3 regions of the Bacillus sp. GW821-FHT01G09 genome follow, and region 1 is predicted to be linked to each of the others. Evidence: riboswitches for the same ligand, from Rfam matches in the RefSeq annotation. Region 1 holds a riboswitch; each other region holds the start of a gene.
The links. Region 1 has a riboswitch for S-adenosylmethionine ahead of metK (methionine adenosyltransferase). Riboswitches for the same ligand answer to the same signal wherever they lie in the genome.
Positions count from the first base shown of each region.

Region 2: another riboswitch for S-adenosylmethionine. It lies ahead of mtnW (2,3-diketo-5-methylthiopentyl-1-phosphate enolase); the one in region 1 lies ahead of metK (methionine adenosyltransferase).
Region 3: another riboswitch for S-adenosylmethionine. It lies ahead of AC07VD_RS04195 (5-methyltetrahydropteroyltriglutamate--homocysteine S-methyltransferase); the one in region 1 lies ahead of metK (methionine adenosyltransferase).

Region 1 is NZ_JBWKWL010000003.1:478,885-483,982, forward strand. Features, by position in the region: gene asnB (asparagine synthase (glutamine-hydrolyzing)) at 1-1,165, opposite strand, end outside; gene metK (methionine adenosyltransferase) at 1,315-2,517, opposite strand; SAM riboswitch class I at 2,685-2,823, opposite strand; gene pckA (phosphoenolpyruvate carboxykinase (ATP)) at 3,020-4,603, shown strand; gene AC07VD_RS13080 (DUF2584 domain-containing protein) at 4,642-4,884, opposite strand; gene AC07VD_RS13085 (alpha/beta hydrolase family protein) at 4,936-5,098, opposite strand, start outside.
Region 2 is NZ_JBWKWL010000002.1:478,275-483,372, reverse strand. Features, by position in the region: gene spo0E (aspartyl-phosphate phosphatase Spo0E) at 1-104, opposite strand, end outside; gene AC07VD_RS07970 (YkvA family protein) at 307-627, shown strand; gene mtnD (acireductone dioxygenase) at 668-1,204, opposite strand; gene AC07VD_RS07960 (methylthioribulose 1-phosphate dehydratase) at 1,219-1,848, opposite strand; gene mtnX (2-hydroxy-3-keto-5-methylthiopentenyl-1-phosphate phosphatase) at 1,806-2,513, opposite strand; gene mtnW (2,3-diketo-5-methylthiopentyl-1-phosphate enolase) at 2,510-3,724, opposite strand; SAM riboswitch class I at 3,809-3,909, opposite strand; gene mtnE (methionine-glutamine aminotransferase) at 3,948-5,098, opposite strand, start outside.
Region 3 is NZ_JBWKWL010000001.1:836,919-842,016, forward strand. Features, by position in the region: gene AC07VD_RS04190 (5-methyltetrahydropteroyltriglutamate--homocysteine S-methyltransferase) at 1-952, shown strand, start outside; SAM riboswitch class I at 1,021-1,127, shown strand; gene AC07VD_RS04195 (5-methyltetrahydropteroyltriglutamate--homocysteine S-methyltransferase) at 1,205-2,341, shown strand; gene AC07VD_RS04200 (3-hydroxybutyrate dehydrogenase) at 2,393-3,166, opposite strand; gene AC07VD_RS04205 (CoA transferase subunit B) at 3,183-3,833, opposite strand; gene AC07VD_RS04210 (CoA transferase subunit A) at 3,830-4,546, opposite strand; gene AC07VD_RS04215 (GntP family permease) at 4,570-5,098, opposite strand, start outside.

The DNA.
Region 1 (5,098 bases):
ACGGAATGCGTTCAAACGGTTTAAGCGAAAGCGGCTCACGGTAAATGTTATATCCGCCGAAGAGCTCATCCGCTCCTTCACCTGATAAAGCAACCGTTACATGTTTTTTCGCTTCTTTTGCAACAAAGTACAACGGAATCGCTGCCGGATCAGCAAGCGGGTCATCAAAATGCCATACGATCTTCGGAAGCTCATTCATGTATTCCTCAGGCGAAATGACTTTGCTGATATTTTCAATGCCCAGCGCCGCTGCCGTTTCTTTCGCTACATCAACCTCACTGAAGCCCTGCTGTTCAAAGCCGACAGAGAATGTTTTTAAGCTTGGATGAAATTCCTTCGCAACAGACACAATAAAGGAAGAATCAATCCCGCCAGACAGGAACGAACCGACAGGAACGTCACTTCTCATATGAACGTTTACAGAGTCATAGATCGCGTCTCTGACTTCTTTCACAAGCTTGTCTTCTTCAGTCTGAACCGGCTTGAGGTTCGCTTTGAAATACGTTTTGAATGTGATATCGCCGTCCGGGCGGATTGTGAACTGTGAACCCGGCTCTACTTTTTTCACATGGGCATCAAGCGTGCTCGGTTCAGGAACAAATTGGAAAGACATGTACTGCTGCAATGCCTCTTTATCTATTTCAATATCATTCTGAGCAACCATTAAACTTTTTCTCTCTGAGGCAAAATAAACCTGATCATTGATTGTTGTATAGTACAACGGTTTAATGCCGAATGGATCTCTTGCTCCATAAAGCACATGATCGTTTTTATTCCAAATCAGAAAGGCAAACATACCGCGCAGTTTGGACGCCGCTTCTTCTTTATAGTGACGGTAAGTCGCAAGAAGAACCTCTGTGTCCGAATCCGTGTTGAATGTGTACCCCTTTGCTTCAAGTTCTTCTCTCAGTTCAATATAGTTATAGATTTCTCCGTTAAAGATAATCCAATATGTTTCATCTTCATATGATAAAGGCTGTCCGCCATTTTCTACATCAATAATGCTGAGCCGTCTGAATCCGAAGCCGACGTGCTCATCATGGAAATATCCATCACTGTCAGGACCGCGGTGAACGATCATTTGGTTCATTTGTTTGATTAGTTCTTCTTGATCAGCGGTTTGAGCTAACGGATGCTTGTTAAAAACCCCGACAAATCCACACATAGTATTGCCTCCATAATTAAAATTGTCATCATTGAACCCCTATTTATAGACGCTGTGAATAGTATTTGGTTTCACAGTTATGTAAAAAAATAAACATGAATACAACGATAAAAAAGGGAAAGCCGCTTAACCAGTAAGCGGCTATAAAATTATTCTCCTAACGCTTCTTTACGCAGCTGCTCCGCTTTGTCTGTACGCTCCCAAGGAAGGTCAACATCGTGACGTCCAAAGTGGCCGTACGCAGCAGTTTGTTTGTAGATCGGACGGCGCAAATCAAGCATTTTGATAATGCCGGCAGGTCGTAAATCAAAGTTATTGCGAACAACTTCAATCAGTTTTTCCTCAGAAGCTTTTCCGGAACCGAATGTGTTGATTGAGATTGACACAGGCTGTGCAACACCGATCGCGTAAGCAAGCTGTACTTCGCAAGAATCAGCAAGCTCAGCCGCAACGATGTTTTTCGCAACGTATCTTGCCGCATAAGCTGCAGAACGGTCTACCTTCGTCGCGTCCTTACCTGAGAACGCGCCTCCGCCGTGGCGTGCATAGCCGCCGTACGTATCAACGATGATTTTGCGTCCTGTAAGTCCCGCATCCCCTTGAGGGCCTCCGATTACGAAACGTCCTGTAGGGTTGATGAAATATTTTGTTTCTTCATCAATCAGCTCTTCAGGAACAACCGGATTGATTACATGTTCTTTAATGTTGCGCTGAATTTGCTCAAGTGTAATTTCAGGGTGATGCTGAGTTGAAATAACAATCGCGTCAATGCGGACTGGTTTGTTATTTTCATCGTACTCAACCGTTACCTGTGTTTTGCCGTCAGGGCGAAGGTACGGAAGAATATCTTCTTTACGGACTTCACTTAGGCGGCGGGCTAATTTATGGGCAAGTGAAATTGGAAGAGGCATAAGCTCTTTCGTTTCGTTGCACGCATAACCGAACATTAATCCTTGGTCACCCGCACCAATCGCTTCAATTTCTTCGTCGCTCATTGTGCCTTCACGGGCTTCAAGCGCTTGGTCTACGCCCATCGCGATATCAGCAGACTGCTCATCAATTGATGTTAAAACCGCACAAGTTTCCGCATCAAATCCGTATTTTGCACGTGTGTATCCGATTTCTTTAATGGTTTGGCGAACCGTTTTCGGAATGTCAACATACGTAGAAGTTGTGATCTCTCCGCTTACAAGAACCAAACCTGTTGTCACAGATGTTTCACAAGCAACACGCGCGTTAGGGTCTTTCTTTAAAATTTCATCTAAAATACTGTCAGAAATCTGGTCACAGATTTTATCCGGATGCCCCTCCGTAACAGATTCTGATGTAAATAAACGACGATTTTTACTCATGATTTGCTTCCTCCTGCACAAGGCCTCCCGAAAGACCTTGTATATATGATACGGAACTCGCTCCCTCTTATACAATGTACAGTTATATTAGAGAATGTTAATTGGCATATTTATGAAATAAAAAAACCTTTTCCATCGAGGAAAGGGTTTGGTCTTTGTGCCTTTCACTCTTATCGCTCAAGGAATCATACAACCTTGCAACAGGTTAGCACCTTGGTTGTCTCACTCAGTTGAACATAATAAATAACAGAGAAACCGGTTGCTGGGCTTCATAGGGCCTGTCCCTCCGCCAGCTCGGGATAAGAGTATCCGCTCAATGAAATATCTTATCGTAAAAGGGTTTGCAATGTCAATATGATTCAGAAGAAATAGGCACCTATATTGAGGGAAAACAATGGAAATGCACACACAAAAAATAATAAATAGTATAGACTATTTGAAAATATATGTTATACTAATTAACAATTAGCAAAACACAAAAAACGATAAAGGAAGGTTTCATATGAACTCAGTTGATTTGACCGCTGATTTACAAGCCTTATTAACATGTCCAAATGTGCGTCATAATTTATCAGCAGCACAGCTAACAGAAAAAGTACTTTCCCGAAACGAAGGCATTTTAACATCCACAGGTGCTGTTCGCGCGACAACAGGCGCTTACACAGGACGCTCACCTAAAGATAAATTCATCGTGGAGGAAGAAAGCACGAAAAATAAGATCGATTGGGGCTTGGTGAATCAGCCCATTTCAGAAGAAGCGTTTGAGCGGCTGTATACGAAAGTTGTCAGCTATTTAAAGGAGCGAGATGAACTGTTTGTTTTCGAAGGATTTGCCGGAGCAGACGAGAAATACAGGCTGCCGATCACTGTCGTAAATGAGTTCGCATGGCACAATTTATTTGCGCGGCAGCTGTTTATCCGTCCGGAAGGAAATGATAAGAAAACAGTTGAGCAGCCGTTCACCATTCTTTCTGCTCCGCACTTCAAAGCGGATCCAAAAACAGACGGCACTCATTCCGAAACGTTCATTATTGTCTCTTTCGAAAAGCGGACAATTTTAATCGGCGGAACTGAGTATGCCGGTGAAATGAAGAAGTCCATTTTCTCCATTATGAATTTCCTGCTGCCTGAAAGAGATATTTTATCTATGCACTGCTCCGCCAATGTTGGTGAAAAAGGCGATGTCGCCCTTTTCTTCGGACTGTCAGGAACAGGCAAGACCACCCTGTCGGCAGATGCTGACCGCAAGCTGATCGGTGACGATGAACATGGCTGGTCTGATACAGGCGTCTTTAATATTGAAGGCGGGTGCTACGCTAAGTGCATTCATTTAAGCGAGGAAAAGGAGCCGCAAATCTTTAACGCGATCCGCTTCGGGTCTGTTCTCGAAAATGTCGTTGTTGATGAAGATACACGCGAAGCCAATTATGATGATTCCTTTTATACTGAAAACACGCGGGCAGCTTACCCGATTCATATGATTGACAACATCGTGACTCCAAGCATGGCTGGCCATCCGTCAGCAATTGTATTTTTGACGGCTGATGCCTTCGGAGTCCTGCCGCCGATCAGCAAACTGACGAAGGAGCAGGCGATGTACCATTTCTTGAGCGGTTACACGAGTAAGCTTGCCGGAACCGAACGTGGTGTAACGTCTCCTGAAACAACGTTCTCTACATGCTTCGGCTCACCGTTCCTGCCGCTTCCTGCTCACGTCTATGCTGAAATGCTCGGCAAAAAGATCGATGAACACGGCGCAGACGTTTTCTTAGTCAATACCGGCTGGACCGGGGGCGGCTACGGCACAGGCGAACGAATGAAGCTTTCTTACACTAGAGCAATGGTCAAAGCAGCGATTGAAGGTAAATTAGAGGATGCAGAAATGATAACTGACGATATTTTCGGCCTGCACATTCCGGCTCATGTTCCTGGCGTTCCTGATCATATCCTTCAACCTGAAAACACATGGACCAACAAGGAAGAATACAAAGAAAAAGCAGTCTACCTTGCAAATGAATTCAAAGAGAACTTTAAAAAGTTCGCACATACCGATGCCATCGCCCAGGCAGGCGGCCCTCTCGTATAAAAAACAAAAGCCAAGAGCAATTATGCTCTTGGCTTGTTTTAATTGACGGAATGCAAAGAAGTCAGCTTATATGTAATGATGGTCCGGCCATCTTCCCATTGAAGCTTCTGCACTTCAGCTGTGCCTGACTTTTCGCCAAACTTTGTTTTGCGTACATCCATTGGAATCTCCATCGGATATACTCGGTATCCGTCCTTCTCTAACGTGAATATATTCTCATCTATGCGAACTTCTTTTCCTTTTGTCACAATCAGTGTATTAAATTCAACAGGCATTCCCAAAGTGAAATCCCCTTTCGTTCTCTTTTTTCTTTATCATAACATATTTCACTGTCAGCGGTTTTTCATCCATTGTGTGAGCTGCCGTACGATACGCCGGTTTTCTTTTGGCGGGAAATAATGTGTGAATGTACTGTAGTACCATGTCTCCACCGGCTTATGCAGTTGTTTTAGCTTCTCTTCAAATAAATAGGAATGCTGAATCGAAACATTTTGG
Region 2 (5,098 bases), on a different contig from region 1:
GTGTCATGCCCTGTAAATCCCTGCTTTCTAGCGGCATCTATCATTAACTTTCTTTTTTCATCAATAGACACCAACAATCTTTCTTGTTCAGAAGAACCGCCCATTCACTTCACCCCTCGCCGCTAAGAAATAGGAAACAAGTTTGATTGGGTTATTGTGCATTATTACAGATTATACTTTATTTGTAAACATATTTTCATTAAATAAGTTAATTTTTCAGGTATAATAGATATATTGATAGGATTAGAAGAACAATACCCAGGTGAAGAATATCTTAAACACGCCGCCAGGCAGGAGGTATGCCCAATGAAGAAAAAGAAAGCAATTATGCTCGGAGCGGCAGGCGGAAAAGCAATTTTGAAGAGGAAAAACCGAAAAAAATGTATTCAGCACATCACTACTTTTTTTCAGATGCTTCGCGATTGGCGTAATGGCGACTACCCTCGTTCACAGGTTAAAACACTTTTGCTGTTAACTGCCGCAATTCTGTATATCGTCATGCCGCTCGATATCATTCCAGACGTAATCCTCGGTCTTGGGTTCATTGACGATGCAGCTGTTTTAGGTTTGATTTGGACACTGATTAAAAAAGAACTGTCACAGTATGAAAAGTGGCGTTTGCAATAAATATAAAAAGCCCCGTTCGATGAACGGGGCTTTCTCATACTTATTGATTCACGCTGTCTTTTTCATAAATCGGAACCCAGCCTTCAGTTGTGACAAAAATTCTCACCGCGACAACTTTGCGGTCCTCCTGAAGCGTGAAGTAATGACGGATATTCTCAGGCACAGAGATTAAATCTCCAGGGTTTAAACGGACATCAAAAAACGTGCCGTCCTTGCCTTGAATGACAAAAATACCGTGTCCGCTTACAATAAAACGAACCTCATCGTCTGTATGGTGATGCTCTCTTTTAAAGTTTTCAAGCAGTTCATCAAGTTTCGGATTGCTGTCTGACAATGAAATAACATCCTGTGCTTTATAGCCGCGGCGGGTTGAGATATCCTTAATTTCAGTTTCGAAGGTATCAAGAATTTGCTGTTTTTCTTCTTCTGTCAGGTCATATTTCTCTGAGAGATGTTCCGGAAGCTTCGTGATATCCCATTGCTCATAAATAACCTCTTGACTGTCCAGAAAGATTGCCACTTCCTCTTGATTTTCAATCGTTGTATTTGCCTCATCATGAATTCGAATTGTAGCCATTTCAATTCCTCCTTTTATTTAACCAGCTGATGCTGGAGTGTTTTCAATTTCAAATGGTAGCTGAACAAAAATTCATACGCTTCAAGCACTCTTTTTGCCTCAAATGCTGTTCTCCCCCAAGCCGTAATACCATGATTTCGGATCAGAACAGCTCCTGAATCTTCTGAAATCTCTTCCGCAAACAGTGCCGCAAGCGTCGGGATATGTGCCGGATTTTCTATAATCGGAATGGTCACTTCTGCGTTCTCTTCCCACAAGCCGAGTGCTTTTATAATTTCCTGGCCTTTGAATGTGATTTTCTTTTGGTCTCCGTATAACTCTGAAATCACATTATTGTTTACCGTATGGACATGCAGGCAGCATCCGGCATTGGTTTTATTGTACAAATGTGTATGCAAAAGCGTTTCTGCTGACGGTTTCAGAGAATGCCCGCTTTCAGCAGGCTCTCCGTTTTGATCAACCAGCAGAAAATCTTCAACCGTCTCTTTGCGTTTATCTTTTCCGCTTGCAGTGACGAGAAATGTTAAAGGATCATCTGTAACCTTAATTGACAGATTGCCGCTAGTCGCCGGAAACCAATCTCTCTCTGCCAATTCCCTTTTTACTTCAGCGAGCTCTCGCCAGCGTTCTTGTTTTGCAGCCATTCCTGTACCTCCTTTACATTCTCAATTTCCTTTCTGATCTCATAAAAATCTTGATACGGAAGATGATTGAGGTTTTGCTCCCGGCATTCGTTTAATAAATAATCCCTTGCAAAGCATAGGTCAGATAGCTTTGCTGCCTCCACATCTGTAACCGAATCACCGATCATGATGATATATTGGTTCGGTTCAGAAAGTTCATGGATGACCGACGGCTTACAGCACCCGCATTGATTGCTGCATGTGCCCTTGCAGGAATGAGGCCAGTCAATATGGATATAGTCATTGTCAAATGAAGCATGGTTGCAATAAATGCGGTCTTTCTCCACAATGCCTTCAAGCAAAGGATATACAAAAAAGTCCATTCCACCGCTTATAACATAAAACGGAATCTCGTGCTCATTGATAAATGCTACAAATTCCCGAAAGCCTTCCCTGATTTTTGCATCTTCTAATACAAAACTTGTAATCTCTTCTTTTAAACTGCTGGGCAGAAGGCCGAACATCCGCCCGACACCTTCCTTGATCGACAGCGTTTTGGAAAGTACGCCGTCTTTTAATGCCACCCACTCTGGGGGAGCAAATGTTTTCATGATATTTATAATGTTGTCGTTCATCGTGATGGTTCCGTCAAAATCACAAATAATAAAAGGTTTTCGAGTCGTCATACGGCTTCAACCTTTCCCCATTTATCTAGCGCAAGCTTAAGGTCCTTGCATTGTTCGGCTTTTTCATCAATCGGCTGGGCCTCTAGGACCGCATCAATAATGGCTCTGAACGCTCGCCCCCCGCCTTGGGCACCGTTCGGATGTCCATGTACGCCTCCTCCGGCGTTAATAATGTGGTCTATGCCGAAATCACGCATTAATAGCGGAACCATGCCGGGATGAATGCCTGCTGACGGAACAGCAAATGTTTGGTTAAAAGCATCCTCTCTCACACATTCTTCATGAATCGCCAGTGCATCTGCTCTTGGAAGCGCAACCGAACCATATGGAGACGGAAAGAGGCTGAAGTCAGCACCGCAATATCGGTTTAATTTTCCGAGTAAAAGAGCGTGAGAAAAACCGTAAAACGGAGAAGACGTAAACGCTCCGCTCACTGCTGGATGCGCCATAATCGGAACTGGGATTTCAGGATCTTCTGCAAGGCCTTGCATAACGTCCAAGCCGTAAGCGAAGACATTAAACAAAAGCGCATCCGCTCCCAACTCGGCGGCGCGTCTCGCTTTGTCTAACAGATCAGCCGTACGTCCGGTCAAATTCACCGCATACAGCGTTTTATGTCCGGTTTGTTCATACGTTTCTTTCAATATTTGCTTTCCTTCTGCAATTCTTGTTTCAAAAGGCGCTAGACCAGTCTCAAAGAAAATTTCATCGTCTTTAATCAAGTCAACTCCGCCAAGCGCCTGCTGCCGGAGCTGTTCTTTAATATCACTCAGGTCCCTTCCGATTACGCCTTTAAATATGCTCATTAACAGCGGTCTCTCAAACTCTCCCAGCAGCTTCCGGATGCCGTATACGCCAAACTTCGGTCCCGGCAGTGCACGCTTAAATGCTTCAGAGAAGTGAAGATCGATTAATTTGATTTTTCCGTCCAGGGACAGCTTGCCAAACACTGTTGTCAGCAAAGCCGGAATATCCTGAGAGAAATTGATTTCAGGATAGGCAATTGTGATGACCGCTTGTTTTTCTGATGCAGTTCCCTCTCTCTCCTCAACTTTTATCACCCGCCCCTTGTGCTTTTGCATTTGCTCCTGTTTTACAAGGGGCAGATCAGTCCAGGAGCCTACTGTCAATCCTGTTGCGATTTGTTCTGCTTTCTTCTCTGTATCGGCTCCCGGTTCGGTCAGGAGATATGTCGCTAATAACTCACTCATGCCAGAGCTCCTTTCATTTTCATCCATATCAAAAAACCTCTTCAAACTGCAATCGCGTCTAAAGAGGTTTCGTTTCTCGTCCGAATCTTATCTCTCAGCCGCTAGCTGCAAGAATTAGCACCGTGCTTTATAAGTCGGTTGCCGGGCTTCATCGGGCTCGTCCCTCTGCCTGCTCTTGATAAGAAAATATAGATTTTATAAATTATTTTGAATTATCCCATCGTTATAAAGTCTTGTCAATGCTTTTTTGGGTAAACAGGTTCAGTTTGCCAATTCGATAAGCGGCTTCCTTAAGTCTTTCTTCACTTGTTAAAAGTCCGACTCTGACGTAGCCCTCGCCATATTTACCGAAGCCGTTTCCAGCCGCAACCGCCACATTCGCTTTTTCCAGCAAAAGATCTGAGAACTGCTCAGAAGTATAGCCTTCAGGCACAGGCAGCCATGCAAAAAAAGAACCTGCGGGAGCTGTTACATCCCAGCCGATTTCCCGGCATGCCGTGATCCAAGCGTTTCTCCTGCTCTCATATCTGGCATTTTGCTCTGCCACACACGTCTGATCGGCTAACAGTGCCTCTGCTGCAGCCTCTTGAGTCGCTCTGAAAAGACTGACAAACATATGGTCTTGATAAAGATTGATCGCTTCAATGACCGAAGCGTTTCCGACGGCAAAGCCAACCCGCCATCCTGCCATATTATACGTTTTTGACAGCGTGTAAATTTCAATTCCGATATCCTTCGCACCTTCAGTCTGCAAAAAGCTTAAAGGCTTGCAGCCGTCAAATCCTACAGCGCCGTAAGCAAAATCGTGAACGACGCAGATTCCGTTTTCAGCCGCAAAACGCACGGTATCTTCAAAGAACTCGGAAGTAGCAACAGCTCCGGTCGGATTATTCGGATAATTCAAATACATCAATTTCGCCTGTTCCCTTACTTCAGCGGTTATGCTGCTGTAATCAGGGAGAAACGCCCTGTCCTTTACGAGCGGCATCATTTCCATCTTTGCTTTTGCAAGTGTGACACCCGACCAGTAATCAGGATAACCCGGATCGGGAACTAAAATCGTATCACCGGGATTCAACAAGCATTGCGGGAGCTCGACAAGACCGGCTTTTCCGCCGAATAATACAGCGACTTCGGTTTCCGGATCCAGATCAATGCCGTACTCTCTTTTGTAAAATGCAGCAGCCGCTGACTTCAGACGGTATGAGCCGCGAAAAGACGAATATTTATGATTCTCAGGATCAGCAACAGCTCGTTTCATCTCCTCGACAATATGTTCAGGAGTCGGCTGATCTGGATTTCCCTGTCCTAGATTGATAACGTCATGTCCTTCTGCGAGCTTTCGGTTCACTTTCTGCACCAGAGAAGCGAAGA
Region 3 (5,098 bases), on a different contig from region 1:
CATCGTGGAAAAACAAAAAGAAATCGGTCTCGATGTGGTAACAGACGGGGAATTCCGGCGTTCTTGGTGGCATTATGACTTCCTGGAAGGGCTTGACGGTGTGGAACCGTTCATCCCGGCTAAGGGGATTCAGTTCCATAACACAAAAACGAAAGCGCGCAGCATCAAAGTGACGGGAAAACTCGATTTTACGAGCCACCCAGCGCTTGCTGATTATCAATTTTTACATGAGATTGCCGGTAACGCGACGCCAAAATTGACCATTCCCAGCCCAAATATGCTGTTTTTTGGCGAAAAAGCGGATAAAGGGATTTATGACGATCAAGAGGAATATTTTCATGATCTGGCCCAAGCGTACAAAAAAGCAATCAAAGCCTTCTATGATGCTGGCTGCCGTTATCTCCAGCTCGATGATACGTCATGGTCTCTCTTCTTTGAGGAAAAAGGCAGAGAGGTTGTCCGGGCGCTCGGCGGCGATCCAGAAACATTGCCTGCCTTGTTTGCCAAAACGATTAACGATGCAGTGGCAGACCGGCCTGGCGATTTAACGATCACAATGCACATTTGCCGCGGCAACTTCCGCTCAACCTGGGCGGCATCAGGAGGGTACGACGCTGTAGCGGAAACGATTTTGGACGGCTTAAACCTTGACGGCCTGTTCTTGGAATACGATGATGACCGCTCCGGAAACTTTGATCCGCTCCGTTTTGTGAAGCGCAAGGATCTGCAAATTGTGCTCGGCTTGATCACATCGAAATACGGCGAGCTTGAAAATCCTGAGGATGTGAAACGCCGTATCAATGAAGCCGCGCGTTTTGTCAGCTTGGACCAGCTATGCCTGAGCCCGCAGTGCGGTTTCGCCTCTACAGAAGAAGGCAACCTTCTGACAGAGGAGCAGCAATGGGCAAAGCTTCGCCATGTCATCGACATTGCCAACGATGTGTGGAGATAATCTATCATTGACAGAAATAGAAAATGTGTGAATAATAGATACTATCAGAAAATTTCATAAAAAGGTTTTCCTTATCAAGAGAGGTGGAGGGACTGGCCCTGCGATACCCGGCAACCGCTGTTTAACAGAATGGTGCTAAATCCTTTAGAGCAATGATTGCTCTTGAAGATAAGGTTGAGATTGTCACGCAAGCTCTTCCTTATCCAAAGGAAGAGCTTTTTTATATTTGAATGGAAAGAAGGAATGGACAACATGTCACAACAAACAACACCCGCAGAACAAAAATCACTTCAAAGAAAAAAACCGCCGTTTCGCGCGGATCAAGTCGGAAGCCTGTTGAGATCTGAGCCCGTTAAAAAAGCGCGGCTGCAAAAAGCGGCCGGCGAAATTACGGCTGAGCAGCTTCGCCAAATTGAAAACGATGAAATCATCCGCATTGTGGAAAAACAGAAGGAAACCGGCCTGAACGTCGTGACAGACGGTGAATTCCGCAGAGCGTGGTGGCACTTTGATTTCCTGGAAAACTTAGATGGCGTTGAGCCGTTTACTCCTGAGCAAGGCATTCAATTCCATAACGTACAGACAAAAGCACGTGGCATTAAAGTCACAGGCGATATCGACTTTTCAACTCACCCAATGCTTGAAGATTATTCATTTCTCCATAGCATTGCCGGTGACGCAACGCCAAAGATGACGATTCCAAGCCCGAATATGCTGTTTTTCCGCGGAAAACTGGAAAAGGATGCGTATAAAAAAGATTATCACCTTTTCCAGCATGATGTATCCAAAGCATATAAAAAAGCGATTCAAGCGTTTTATGACAGAGGCTGCCGCTACCTCCAGCTTGATGATACAGCGTGGGCCGTTTTCTTATCAGAAAAAGGCTTAAAACAAATCGAAGCGTTCGGAACAACGCCTGATGAGCTTCGCCAGCTGTTTGCGAAATCTATTAACGACGCGATTGCAGACCGCCCGGATGACTTGACGGTAACCATGCATATTTGCCGCGGCAACTTCCAGTCCACTTGGACAGCGGAAGGCGGCTATGACGCAGCAGCCGAAACCATTTTTGACGGCTTGAATCTTGACGGACTTTTCTTAGAGTATGATGATTCACGCTCAGGCGGATTTGAGCCGCTCCGTTACGTAAAACGGTCTGATCTTCAGCTTGTTCTTGGCTTAGTGACATCTAAATTCGGTGAGCTTGAAAATCCGGATGACGTGAAACGCCGTATCGAAGAAGCATCCCGTTATGTAAGCTTAGACCAGCTTTGCCTCAGCCCTCAATGCGGATTCGCTTCAACTGAGGAAGGCAATAAGCTGACTGAAGAACAGCAATGGGCGAAGCTCCGCCATGTGGTTGAGATCGCTAATGATGTTTGGAAATAAGCAAAGAAAAAACACACTTGATTCCCTAGCGGAGCAAGTGTGTTTTTTATGTCATTGTGCGGTGTAGCCCCCATCAAGGACGACAGCCTGCCCAGTGACGCCCTTCGCCTTCTCACTTGCCAAAAACACGGCATAATCCGCAATTTCCTTGACGGAAAGCAGTCGCTTTTGCGGCACAAGCGGAAAAATGACTTGTTCAAGTACAGAGTCGTAAGGGACATTTCTAGTTTTCGATAGATCGCTAAGCTGATTGCGTACAAGCTGGGTATCGACATAACCCGGACAGAGCGCATTGACTGTTATGCCGTGGGGCGCGCCTTCCAGCGCCCCTACTTTTGTGAGTCCAATGACGCCGTGCTTGGCGCTATTATAAGCGGATTTCCCTGCAAAGCCGACTAATCCATTAACAGACGCGATATTAATGATTCTGCCAAACTGCTGTTTTTTCATGATCGGAAAAACATGCTTCATTGCAATAAAGGGGGCCGTCAGCATGACCTTGATCAGCTGTTCAAAGGTGTCTGTCGGAAACTCTTCAATCGGAGCGACGTGCTGAATACCGGCATTGTTCACCAGAATATCCAAGCGGCCGTATTGTTTTTGGATGACGTTCACCGTATCAGCAACTTGCGCTTCCTTTGTCACATCATACGGAATGGCCGCCGCGTCAAAGCCTTCTTCTGCAAGCTTGGAGGCTGCTTTTTCACATGCTTCCGGACGGAGGTCTGAAACGATGACGCTGGCACCTTCCCGGGCGAATTCTCTTGCCATTTCGAATCCGATTCCGCCGGCAGCCCCTGTCACCAAAGCGACTTGTTTTCTCATGTCAAACACCTTCCCATTAAGAATTAAGTACAGATTGGCTTACAGCGAAATCAGCTTCTGTTTTTTCATAAACCTCTTCAATTGTGACACCATCCTGAAGCTCCGTCAGTGTCATGCGGCCATTTACAAAATCAAATACAGCCAAATCCGTAATCAGCCTGTGTACGACTTTCTGGCCTGTCAGCGGAAGGGAGCATGTTTTTTTCACCTTTGATTCGCCATGCTTATTGACGTGCTCCATGATGACAACGATCCGTTTCGCCCCGTTGACGAGATCCATGGCGCCGCCCATCCCTTTTACCATTTTGCCGGGGATCATCCAATTTGCCAAATCCCCCTGCTCCGAAACCTCCATTCCGCCAAGAATAGCCAAATCGATATGCCCGCCTCTTATCATCGCGAATGACTCAGCGCTGTCAAAATAAGAGGCGCCCGTCACTTCAGTGATCGTTTCCTTTCCCGCATTGATCAAATCCGCGTCTTCCATTCCTTCCAGAGGATAGGGGCCGATTCCGAGCAAGCCGTTTTCCGACTGAAGCATGACGTGAACGCCATCGGGTATCTCATTTGCGACAAGCGTCGGCATTCCAATCCCGAGATTCACATTCATGCCGTCCTTGATTTCTTGTACAGCCCGTTTGACCATTCGTTTTCTCGCTTCCTTCACTTGGCCTCACCCTTTCCCGATGCTTGCTGAACTGTTCGTTTTTCTATCCGTTTTTCTTGGCTCGAGCCAAGCACGACATGCTGTACGTAAATTCCCGGCGTATGGATGTGATCTGGATCGAGCTCTCCTGCTTCCACGATTTCTTCCGCCTCGGCAATCGTGATCTTGCCTGCCATGGCGGCAATGGGATTGAAATTTCTCGCCGTTTTCCTAAAAACCAAATTGCCCATGGTGTCCGCTTTCCACGCTTTGACGATCGCCACATTGCCGGTAATGCCTCGCTCCAGCACATAAGTCCGGCCGCCGAATGTTTTATGTTCCTTTCCCTCGGCTATGGAGGTGCCGACGCCTGTCGCCGTATAAAATCCCGGTATGCCTGCACCGCCTGCACGAATTCTCTCAGCGAGCGTTCCTTGGGGAACAAGCTCGACCTCAAGCTCTCCGCTTAAAAACTGCCGCTCAAAAATTTTATTTTCACCGACATAGGAAGCGATCATTTTCTTGATTTGCTTGTTAGCCAGAAGCAAACCAAGCCCCCAGTCATCCACTCCGCAGTTATTGCTGACAACGGTTAAATCCTTTACCCCCTGATCTCTTATAGACAAAATGAGCTGTTCAGGGATGCCGCACAGCCCAAACCCTCCCGCGATCAGCGTATCCCCATCATGAATCAATTTCGCAGCTTCCTTGCTTGATGACAGCACTTTTCCCATATTGATGCCCCTTTCGTTTTCTTCTACACTAGACCAGTCAGGCTGTAAATCGCGATCACAGCAAATACGGCAGCCGTTTTAATGAGCGTGATCGCAAAAATATCGCGATAGGATTGCCGGTGTGTCAAACCCGTCACGGCCAGAAGCGTGATAACGGCGCCATTATGCGGCAGTGTATCCATCCCGCCTGATGCCATTGAAATGACCCGATGCATCACCTCTGGCGGAATATTGTAAGCCTGAATCGCCTGTAAGTATTGTTCTGACATCGCGCTTAACGCAATGCCCATTCCTCCTGAAGCCGAGCCGGTGATTCCCGCCAGCGCAGTTGTCGTAACGGCGCCATTTACAAGCGGATCGGTAAAAGTATGTGAAATTCCGCTGCTCAGCTTATGAAACCCCGGCAGCGCGGCGATAATGCCGCCGAACCCGTACTCGGCACCCGTATTCATAGATGCCAGCAAGGCGCCGCCAATTCCTTCATTCAGCCCTTCCTTCAATTGGGCAAACACACTTCTCCAATCAAATAAAATCGTTGTGATGATGCCAATC